Regions from separate parts of the Bacillus sp. WC2507 genome, predicted to be linked through region 1. Evidence: a T-box and tRNA genes for the amino acid it is inferred to sense, from the RefSeq annotation. Region 1 holds a T-box; the other regions hold tRNA genes.

Evidence for each region. A T-box is a leader RNA that pairs with one kind of tRNA and senses whether it is charged. The one in region 1 lies ahead of tyrS (tyrosine--tRNA ligase), so its partner is inferred to be a tRNA-Tyr.
Region 2: it has a tRNA-Tyr gene. The T-box ahead of tyrS (tyrosine--tRNA ligase) is inferred to sense a tRNA for this amino acid. The anticodon was not compared.
Region 3: it has a tRNA-Tyr gene. The T-box ahead of tyrS (tyrosine--tRNA ligase) is inferred to sense a tRNA for this amino acid. The anticodon was not compared.
Region 4: it has a tRNA-Tyr gene. The T-box ahead of tyrS (tyrosine--tRNA ligase) is inferred to sense a tRNA for this amino acid. The anticodon was not compared.

Annotation. Positions count from the first base shown of each region.
Region 1 is NZ_JBQXPN010000001.1:1,060,896-1,063,069, reverse strand. Features, by position in the region: gene tyrS (tyrosine--tRNA ligase) at 1-1,154, opposite strand, end outside; T-box leader at 1,225-1,454, opposite strand; gene ACUN28_RS05735 (hypothetical protein) at 1,532-1,777, opposite strand; gene ACUN28_RS05730 (RNA polymerase sigma factor) at 1,758-2,174, opposite strand, start outside.
Region 2 is NZ_JBQXPN010000001.1:4,877,119-4,879,292, reverse strand. Features, by position in the region: rRNA gene ACUN28_RS25840 (23S ribosomal RNA) at 1-714, shown strand, start outside; rRNA gene rrf (5S ribosomal RNA) at 817-932, shown strand; tRNA gene ACUN28_RS25830 (tRNA-Val) at 938-1,013, shown strand; tRNA gene ACUN28_RS25825 (tRNA-Tyr) at 1,022-1,105, shown strand; tRNA gene ACUN28_RS25820 (tRNA-Gln) at 1,117-1,191, shown strand; tRNA gene ACUN28_RS25815 (tRNA-Lys) at 1,196-1,271, shown strand; tRNA gene ACUN28_RS25810 (tRNA-Leu) at 1,286-1,366, shown strand; tRNA gene ACUN28_RS25805 (tRNA-Gly) at 1,396-1,470, shown strand; tRNA gene ACUN28_RS25800 (tRNA-Leu) at 1,487-1,575, shown strand; tRNA gene ACUN28_RS25795 (tRNA-Arg) at 1,579-1,652, shown strand; tRNA gene ACUN28_RS25790 (tRNA-Pro) at 1,663-1,736, shown strand; tRNA gene ACUN28_RS25785 (tRNA-Ala) at 1,752-1,824, shown strand; tRNA gene ACUN28_RS25780 (tRNA-Ser) at 1,845-1,937, shown strand; tRNA gene ACUN28_RS25775 (tRNA-Ser) at 1,994-2,086, shown strand; tRNA gene ACUN28_RS25770 (tRNA-Met) at 2,110-2,174, shown strand, end outside.
Region 3 is NZ_JBQXPN010000001.1:126,001-128,174, forward strand. Features, by position in the region: gene ACUN28_RS00685 (glycerate kinase) at 1-805, opposite strand, end outside; tRNA gene ACUN28_RS00690 (tRNA-Ala) at 922-994, opposite strand; tRNA gene ACUN28_RS00695 (tRNA-Gly) at 1,005-1,076, opposite strand; tRNA gene ACUN28_RS00700 (tRNA-Lys) at 1,082-1,157, opposite strand; tRNA gene ACUN28_RS00705 (tRNA-Gln) at 1,163-1,237, opposite strand; tRNA gene ACUN28_RS00710 (tRNA-Tyr) at 1,303-1,386, opposite strand; tRNA gene ACUN28_RS00715 (tRNA-Val) at 1,404-1,479, opposite strand; tRNA gene ACUN28_RS00720 (tRNA-Glu) at 1,485-1,559, opposite strand; tRNA gene ACUN28_RS00725 (tRNA-Thr) at 1,582-1,654, opposite strand; tRNA gene ACUN28_RS00730 (tRNA-Asn) at 1,659-1,733, opposite strand; rRNA gene rrf (5S ribosomal RNA) at 1,743-1,858, opposite strand; rRNA gene ACUN28_RS00740 (23S ribosomal RNA) at 1,946-2,174, opposite strand, start outside.
Region 4 is NZ_JBQXPN010000001.1:5,097,892-5,100,065, reverse strand. Features, by position in the region: rRNA gene rrf (5S ribosomal RNA) at 1-114, shown strand, start outside; tRNA gene ACUN28_RS26845 (tRNA-Asn) at 123-197, shown strand; tRNA gene ACUN28_RS26840 (tRNA-Ser) at 200-291, shown strand; tRNA gene ACUN28_RS26835 (tRNA-Glu) at 309-383, shown strand; tRNA gene ACUN28_RS26830 (tRNA-Val) at 389-464, shown strand; tRNA gene ACUN28_RS26825 (tRNA-Met) at 489-565, shown strand; tRNA gene ACUN28_RS26820 (tRNA-Asp) at 569-644, shown strand; tRNA gene ACUN28_RS26815 (tRNA-Phe) at 654-729, shown strand; tRNA gene ACUN28_RS26810 (tRNA-Thr) at 748-823, shown strand; tRNA gene ACUN28_RS26805 (tRNA-Tyr) at 834-917, shown strand; tRNA gene ACUN28_RS26800 (tRNA-Trp) at 925-998, shown strand; tRNA gene ACUN28_RS26795 (tRNA-His) at 1,018-1,093, shown strand; tRNA gene ACUN28_RS26790 (tRNA-Gln) at 1,157-1,231, shown strand; tRNA gene ACUN28_RS26785 (tRNA-Gly) at 1,237-1,311, shown strand; tRNA gene ACUN28_RS26780 (tRNA-Cys) at 1,326-1,396, shown strand; tRNA gene ACUN28_RS26775 (tRNA-Leu) at 1,407-1,488, shown strand; partial or broken gene ACUN28_RS26770 (AHH domain-containing protein) at 1,716-2,174, shown strand, end outside.

The DNA.
Region 1 (2,174 bases):
CGCTCACCGTTTACGTAGATTGCGCCGTTCGTTACATCTTCACGTGCTTGACGTTTTGATGGAGAGATTTTGCTTTCTACAAGTAAGTCGATTAATACTGTATCTTCTGCAGTACGTTCTACAGATGGTACGTCTTTGAATCCTTGTTCGATTTCGCTTGCAGTCAGTTCTGCTACAGAACCGCTGAATAATGCAGCTGAAATTTTAATCGCTTGCTCTAATGCTTCTTCGCCGTGAACAAGTTTTGTCATTTCAGAACCTAATGCTTTTTGTGCTGCACGTTTTTCTGGTGCTTCAGCTACTTGCTTTTCAAGCTCAAGAATTTCTTCATGAGATAAGAATGTGAAGTATTTTAAGTATTTAACAACATCGCGGTCATCTGTGTTGATCCAGAATTGGTAGAACTCGTAAGGAGTTGTTTTTTCTGGGTCTAACCAAATTGCGCCGCCTTCTGTTTTACCAAACTTCGTACCGTCAGATTTTGTAACTAGTGGAATTGTTAAACCGAATGCTTTCGCATCTTCTTCTGATTTACGGATTAATTCAAGACCAGCTGTAATGTTACCCCATTGGTCACTACCACCGATTTGCAGGCGGCAATTATGGTGTTGGTATAAGTTTAAGAAGTCGTATGATTGTAAAATCATGTAACTGAACTCAGTGAATGAAATACCAGTCTCTAAACGAGATGCTACTGTATCTTTTGCTAACATATAGTTTAAACCGAAGTTTTTACCGATATCGCGTAAGAATGAAATTACATCTAAGTTACCAAGCCAGTCATAGTTGTTAGCCATTGTTGCTGGGTTGTCCACGTTTTCGAACTCTAAGAAGTTTGAAAGTTGGTTTTTAATGCTTTCTGTGTAGTAAGCAACTGTATCTTTCGTATTTAATGTACGCTCTGCTTTTTTACCACTTGGGTCACCGATCATACCAGTACCTCCGCCAACTAGTGCGATTGGTTGATGACCAGCTAATTGGAAACGACGTAACATTAATACTGGTAACATATGACCAATGTGTAAGCTATCCGCTGTCGGGTCGAAACCACAGTATAATTTAACGCTTTCTTTTTCTAATAATTGCTCAAGTCCCTCAGCATCTGTTTGCTGATTAATTAGACCGCGAAATTCAAGATCTTGTAAAATATCCATATCCTACATACTCTCCTTTAAGTTCATTACTGGCGTGAAGGTTGAAAACATAAAAAAATCGCCCCTTTAAATAAGGGACGATTTTGATTATCGCGTTACCACCCTAGTTGCAGGCAAAAAAAAGCCTACCACCTTATTTACATAACGGCTTAGCACCGTCTTTTCCCTTTTGAATACAATTCAATCGAAAAAAGATGCTCTAGGGGCGTAATTCGCGATCATCTATGTGCTGATTTTCACCGGCCATCAGCTCTCTAAAACAGGGAAATGATCACTACTTCTCCCTTTCCACGCTCAATTATTCATATACTTTTCTTTATACCATCATTTATATAGGCGTGTCAAATAGAGGTCGAGTTTCTCTCCTTGCCAATCCTCTACAACGTCGCAAAGAGTATCGTAATAAGAGAAAGAATTGGAACCCCAACTAATAACGATACATGAAACACAACCGATAAATCATTTCCAATCGTCGCCTCCACAGGATCTTTTGCCGGAGAACCAAGAAATCCGATTAATCGATCGAAGCGACTTACCGTTTTTGGAAAGTCTGGTATTTCTACATGGTCACTATCTAAATGCTGTTTTAACTTATATTCACTCTTAAAGGGATTTTCGCTCAATTTCATCCACCTCCAGCAATTGTTTCAATTTCTTTATCCCGTTATGAAGTCTCGATTTCACTGTTCCAATTGGAATGTTTAATATCTCTGCAATTTCTTTTTGCTGCATGTCATGATAATAAGAAAGGATTAGGACCGCTCTTTGCTCTTCTGGAACTTTCAAAATTGCTTCTCTTACTGTGAGCCGATCTTCGTGAGAAAATTCTTTTTCCTGAATTGGCACTAAAAATGGCAAAAGTGTACGCCACTTTTTTCTCCTATTTAATTTATTAATCATAAGACGATAACCGATTTGAAATAAATACGTTTTTATTTTTCCTTTTTCAAGTTCATACATATGTTTCTTACGCTCTAGCGTCAAAAACGTATCTTGCACAAGGTCGATACTTAACTGTTC
Region 2 (2,174 bases), 3.8 Mb from region 1:
TATTGAAATTCTAACCTACGGGTCTTATCGACCCGGGAGACAGTGTCAGGTGGGCAGTTTGACTGGGGCGGTCGCCTCCTAAAGTGTAACGGAGGCGCCCAAAGGTTCCCTCAGAATGGTTGGAAATCATTCGTAGAGTGCAAAGGCATAAGGGAGCTTGACTGCGAGACCTACAAGTCGAGCAGGGACGAAAGTCGGGCTTAGTGATCCGGTGGTTCCGCATGGAAGGGCCATCGCTCAACGGATAAAAGCTACCCCGGGGATAACAGGCTTATCTCCCCCAAGAGTCCACATCGACGGGGAGGTTTGGCACCTCGATGTCGGCTCATCGCATCCTGGGGCTGTAGTCGGTCCCAAGGGTTGGGCTGTTCGCCCATTAAAGCGGTACGCGAGCTGGGTTCAGAACGTCGTGAGACAGTTCGGTCCCTATCCGTCGTGGGCGTAGGAAATTTGAGAGGAGCTGTCCTTAGTACGAGAGGACCGGGATGGACGCACCGCTGGTGTACCAGTTGTTCTGCCAAGGGCATAGCTGGGTAGCTATGTGCGGAAGGGATAAGTGCTGAAAGCATCTAAGCATGAAGCCCCCCTCAAGATGAGATTTCCCATAGCGTAAGCTAGTAAGATCCCTGAAAGATGATCAGGTTGATAGGTTCGAGGTGGAAGCATGGTGACATGTGGAGCTGACGAATACTAATAGATCGAGGACTTAACCATATAATATGAAGCAATGTTATCTAGTTTTGAAAGAATATAAAAAAACTTGTTGACTTTAAAAGTAAAATAAGTTAAAATGATTCTTGTCTTAAATGAATACAGTCTGGTAATGATGGCAGAGAGGTCACACCCGTTCCCATACCGAACACGGAAGTTAAGCTCTCTAGCGCCGATGGTAGTTGGGACCTTGTCCCTGTGAGAGTAGGACGTTGCCAGGCAAAATGGAGGATTAGCTCAGCTGGGAGAGCACCTGCCTTACAAGCAGGGGGTCGGCGGTTCGATCCCGTCATCCTCCACCATATATGTCGGAGGGGTAGCGAAGTGGCTAAACGCGGCGGACTGTAAATCCGCTCCTTCGGGTTCGGCAGTTCGAATCTGCCCCCCTCCACCATTCTTAATTAATGGGCTATAGCCAAGCGGTAAGGCAACGGACTTTGACTCCGTCATGCGCTGGTTCGAATCCAGCTAGCCCAGCCATTAAGAGCCATTAGCTCAGTTGGTAGAGCATCTGACTTTTAATCAGAGGGTCGAAGGTTCGAATCCTTCATGGCTCACCATTTTAATCAAATATGCGGGTGTGGCGGAATTGGCAGACGCACTAGACTTAGGATCTAGCGCCTTTGGCGTGGGGGTTCGACTCCCTTCACCCGCACTTTTAATGAAATAACTCAAACATGTCTTGCGGAAGTAGTTCAGTGGTAGAATACAACCTTGCCAAGGTTGGGGTCGCGGGTTCGAATCCCGTCTTCCGCTCCAATTTTCAATATGACATGCCGGGGTGGCGGAACAGGCAGACGCACAGGACTTAAAATCCTGCGGTGGGTGACCACCGTGCGGGTTCGACCCCCGCCCTCGGCACCATATGCGCCCGTAGCTCAATTGGATAGAGCGTTTGACTACGGATCAAGAGGTTAGGGGTTCGACTCCTCTCGGGCGCGCTTTTATTAACGGGAAGTGGCTCAGCTTGGTAGAGCACCTGGTTTGGGACCAGGGGGTCGCAGGTTCAAATCCTGTCTTCCCGATATTCCCAAAAACAGGGGGCCTTAGCTCAGCTGGGAGAGCGCCTGCCTTGCACGCAGGAGGTCAGCGGTTCGATCCCGCTAGGCTCCACTTTATTTATTATATGTCTCGGAGGTATACCCAAGTTCGGCTGAAGGGATCGGTCTTGAAAACCGACAGGCGGTGAGAATCGCGCGGGGGTTCGAATCCCTCTACCTCCTCCATTTTCTTTTTAAATGGTTTAGATACATATAATAATAAAATTTTATTTTTCCTTCATGGAGGTATACCCAAGTTCGGCTGAAGGGATCGGTCTTGAAAACCGACAGGCGGCGAGAGTCGCGCGGGGGTTCGAATCCCTCTACCTCCTCCATTTTTTAAAAAACATTATATTGTCGCGGGGTGGAGCAGCACGGTAGCTCGTCGGGCTCATAACCCGAAGGTCGCAGGTTCAAATCCTG
Region 3 (2,174 bases), 930 kb from region 1:
TTCCTCTCCGCAAGTTTCCCTTTAACACTGCAATAACAGCTGCTCCCATTCCTCCTGCGGCTCCTGCACCAGGTATTTTAGATACGTCGCAAGATAAAGATTGGTTAAGGATATTCGCATAATGCTTTACATTCTCATCCAGCTCTTTCATCATCTCTGCGTTCGCACCCTTTTGTCTGCCAAATACGAAAGATGCTCCCCTTATCCCAACTAACGGATTATCTACATCACATGCTGCTTCTATCTTTATATGCGTTAAGCGTGAATCCATTCGCGAAAAATCAATAGCGACAATCGAATGTAACGTGCCTCCAGATGGCTCTATTACTTCCCCTTCTTCATTTATAAACCTGACTCCTAAAGCTGACAACATACCTGCTCCGCCATCATTTGTAGCACTTCCTCCAAGTCCTAAAATAATGTGCTCAGCTCCTTCGTCTAGCGCATGTAGTATAAGTTCTCCTGTTCCTTTAGTCGTTGTAATAAGTGGGTTTCGCTTTTTAACCGGAACATGTTGTAATCCTGATGCTGCTGCCATTTCAATAAACGCTGTCTTTTTATCTTTAGACATACCGTAAAAGGCTTGTACACGTTCTCTAAGCGGCCCTGTCACTTGAAGTGATATCATTCTTCCACCTGTAGCATCCACAAGCGAATCAACCGTTCCTTCTCCCCCATCCCCAATTGGTATTTTTACATACTCTGCTTTAGGGAAAATCGCTCCAAAACCTCTTTCAATAGCTTCACATACTTCTATAGCTTTTAAGCTTTCTTTATATGAATCAGATGCAATAACAACTTTCACAATTATCCCCCATCCTTTCTTTTTACATTTTCTTCATTTTAAACGACAAGTATGAAAGTTGTCTTTTTAAATACAAAAAAAGCTTACATCATATGATGTAAGCTTTTTTATTTAGATGGAGCCTAGCGGGATCGAACCGCTGACCTCCTGCGTGCAAGGCAGGCGCTCTCCCAGCTGAGCTAAGGCCCCTTAGTAATTAAGCGGAAGACGGGATTCGAACCCGCGACCCCAACCTTGGCAAGGTTGTATTCTACCACTGAACTACTTCCGCGAAAATGGTGAGCCATGAAGGATTCGAACCTTCGACCCTCTGATTAAAAGTCAGATGCTCTACCAACTGAGCTAATGGCTCGTAAATGGCTGGGCTAGCTGGATTCGAACCAGCGCATGACGGAGTCAAAGTCCGTTGCCTTACCGCTTGGCTATAGCCCATTAATATTTACTAGTATGGTTATCTTTTCAAAAAAATAAACCCTCTCAGGTTATTTTAAAGAAAATGGTGGAGGGGGGCAGATTCGAACTGCCGAACCCGAAGGAGCGGATTTACAGTCCGCCGCGTTTAGCCACTTCGCTACCCCTCCGACATTTAAAATATATATGGTGGAGGATGACGGGATCGAACCGCCGACCCCCTGCTTGTAAGGCAGGTGCTCTCCCAGCTGAGCTAATCCTCCAAAAGTGGTGACCCGTACGGGATTCGAACCCGTGTTACCGCCGTGAAAGGGCGGTGTCTTAACCACTTGACCAACGGGCCAAAAATTTTAAAACTCTTCCCAAGCTTCCAACCGGGCTTGAACCGGTGACCTCTTCCTTACCATGGAAGTGCTCTACCAGCTGAGCTATGGAAGCATAATGGCTCCGCAGGTAGGACTCGAACCTACGACCGATCGGTTAACAGCCGATAGCTCTACCACTGAGCTACTGCGGAATAATAATAGCCTGGCAACGTCCTACTCTCACAGGGACAAGGTCCCAACTACCATCGGCGCTAGAGAGCTTAACTTCCGTGTTCGGTATGGGAACGGGTGTGACCTCTCTGCCATCATTACCAGACTTTTATCATTATAAACATTTCTTTCGAAATATCAAGAAGAAAATTATATATTCCTTCAAAACTAGATAACATTTGCTTCATATTATATGGTTAAGTCCTCGATCTATTAGTATTCGTCAGCTCCACATGTCACCACGCTTCCACCTCGAACCTATCAACCTGATCATCTTTCAGGGATCTTACTAGCTTACGCTATGGGAAATCTCATCTTGAGGGGGGCTTCATGCTTAGATGCTTTCAGCACTTATCCCTTCCGCACATAGCTACCCAGCTATGCCCTTGGCAGAACAACTGGTACACCAGCGGTGCGTCCAT
Region 4 (2,174 bases), 4.0 Mb from region 1:
TGGTAATGATGGCAGAGAGGTCACACCCGTTCCCATACCGAACACGGAAGTTAAGCTCTCTAGCGCCGATGGTAGTTGGGACCTTGTCCCTGTGAGAGTAGGACGTTGCCAGGCAATATTATTCCGCAGTAGCTCAGCGGTAGAGCTATCGGCTGTTAACCGATCGGTCGTAGGTTCGATTCCTACCTGCGGAGCCATTGGAGAGCTGTCCGAGTTGGCCGAAGGAGCACGATTGGAAATCGTGTATACGTCACAAGCGTATCAAGGGTTCGAATCCCTTGCTCTCCGCCATAGGATTTATAATATTTGGCCCGTTGGTCAAGTGGTTAAGACACCGCCCTTTCACGGCGGTAACACGGGTTCGAATCCCGTACGGGTCACCACTTTTGGAGGATTAGCTCAGCTGGGAGAGCACCTGCCTTACAAGCAGGGGGTCGGCGGTTCGATCCCGTCATCCTCCACCATATAAATTATATGAATAATATTGTCGCGGGGTGGAGCAGCACGGTAGCTCGTCGGGCTCATAACCCGAAGGTCGCAGGTTCAAATCCTGTCCCCGCAACCAAATGGTCCCGTGGTGTAGTGGTTAACATGCCTGCCTGTCACGCAGGAGATCGCCGGTTCGACCCCGGTCGGGACCGCCATTTTAATAAGGCTCGGTAGCTCAGTCGGTAGAGCAGAGGACTGAAAATCCTCGTGTCGGCGGTTCGATTCCGTCCCGAGCCACCATTTATTTTAATAAAATACGCCGGCTTAGCTCAATTGGTAGAGCAACTGACTTGTAATCAGTAGGTTGGGGGTTCAAGTCCTCTAGCCGGCACCATGTAAGTTTCGGAGGGGTAGCGAAGTGGCTAAACGCGGCGGACTGTAAATCCGCTCCTTCGGGTTCGGCAGTTCGAATCTGCCCCCCTCCACCATTTACATAGGGGCATAGTTTAAAGGTAGAACTGAGGTCTCCAAAACCTCCAGTGTGGGTTCGATTCCTACTGCCCCTGCCAAATATATTTACACAACATGGCGGTTGTGGCGAAGTGGTTAACGCACCGGATTGTGGCTCCGGCATTCGTGGGTTCGATTCCCATCAGTCGCCCCATTTTTATTTTTAAAATTACAAATAATCTAATGGATACTTACATATAATTAAGTAAGAAATCGATGGGCTATAGCCAAGCGGTAAGGCAACGGACTTTGACTCCGTCATGCGCTGGTTCGAATCCAGCTAGCCCAGCCATTTTTGCGGAAGTAGTTCAGTGGTAGAATACAACCTTGCCAAGGTTGGGGTCGCGGGTTCGAATCCCGTCTTCCGCTCCAATGAAATTTAATATGGCGGCATAGCCAAGTGGTAAGGCAGAGGTCTGCAAAACCTTTATCACCGGTTCAAATCCGGTTGCCGCCTTTTCTTTTGTGCCGATGTGGCGGAATTGGCAGACGCGCACGACTCAAAATCGTGTTCCTTCGGGAGTGTCGGTTCGACCCCGACCATCGGTATCGGTTAAAAGACGAGTGATCGTCTTTTTTTATTTGTTTTTATCTTCAATTAATCGTGAGTATACAGTAATATCAAGCGTTCCTACTTTGTGGGGACGCTTTTTTTATGTGTTCAAATTAATGTTAATGTATCGCCTATTACGTTAATTCTTATAGGTTAACGTAATGCTGATGAACGTTATAATGGTAATTTAGTTGATGGAAATTTATCAGATGATAATATCGAAAAAGGTGCGAATCTAACAAAATTATCAGAAGGTATCTCGTCCGTTTCAAATCAATTACCATTGAAAGAACGATTTGCATTTGCAGGTACTAGTGGCTTTGGTAACAATCATATAAAGGCTTTTGAAGCTTTACAAGAAGCTCGTGATACATTTATGTTTTCCGAAACTGGTGGAAGAAGTAGAATTAAGGGTGTACAAGAAGTAATAAAAGATTATGTGGATAAAGTTCTTGATAGAGTAAATGTAAAAAAATGAGTATCCCGATTCGTATATAGCATCTAAAGTATTACGTGAAGAACTTAAGGCTGCAGGAATTGAAGCAATCCCATATTCTAATGCAGCACATCACATTGTAGCTTGAAATGATAGCAGGACAGTGGAAGTACAGGAATTATTAAAAGAGATTGAGATACATCATGCTTCTGCTGCTAATGGGGTATTTTTACCGTATAAAGTGAA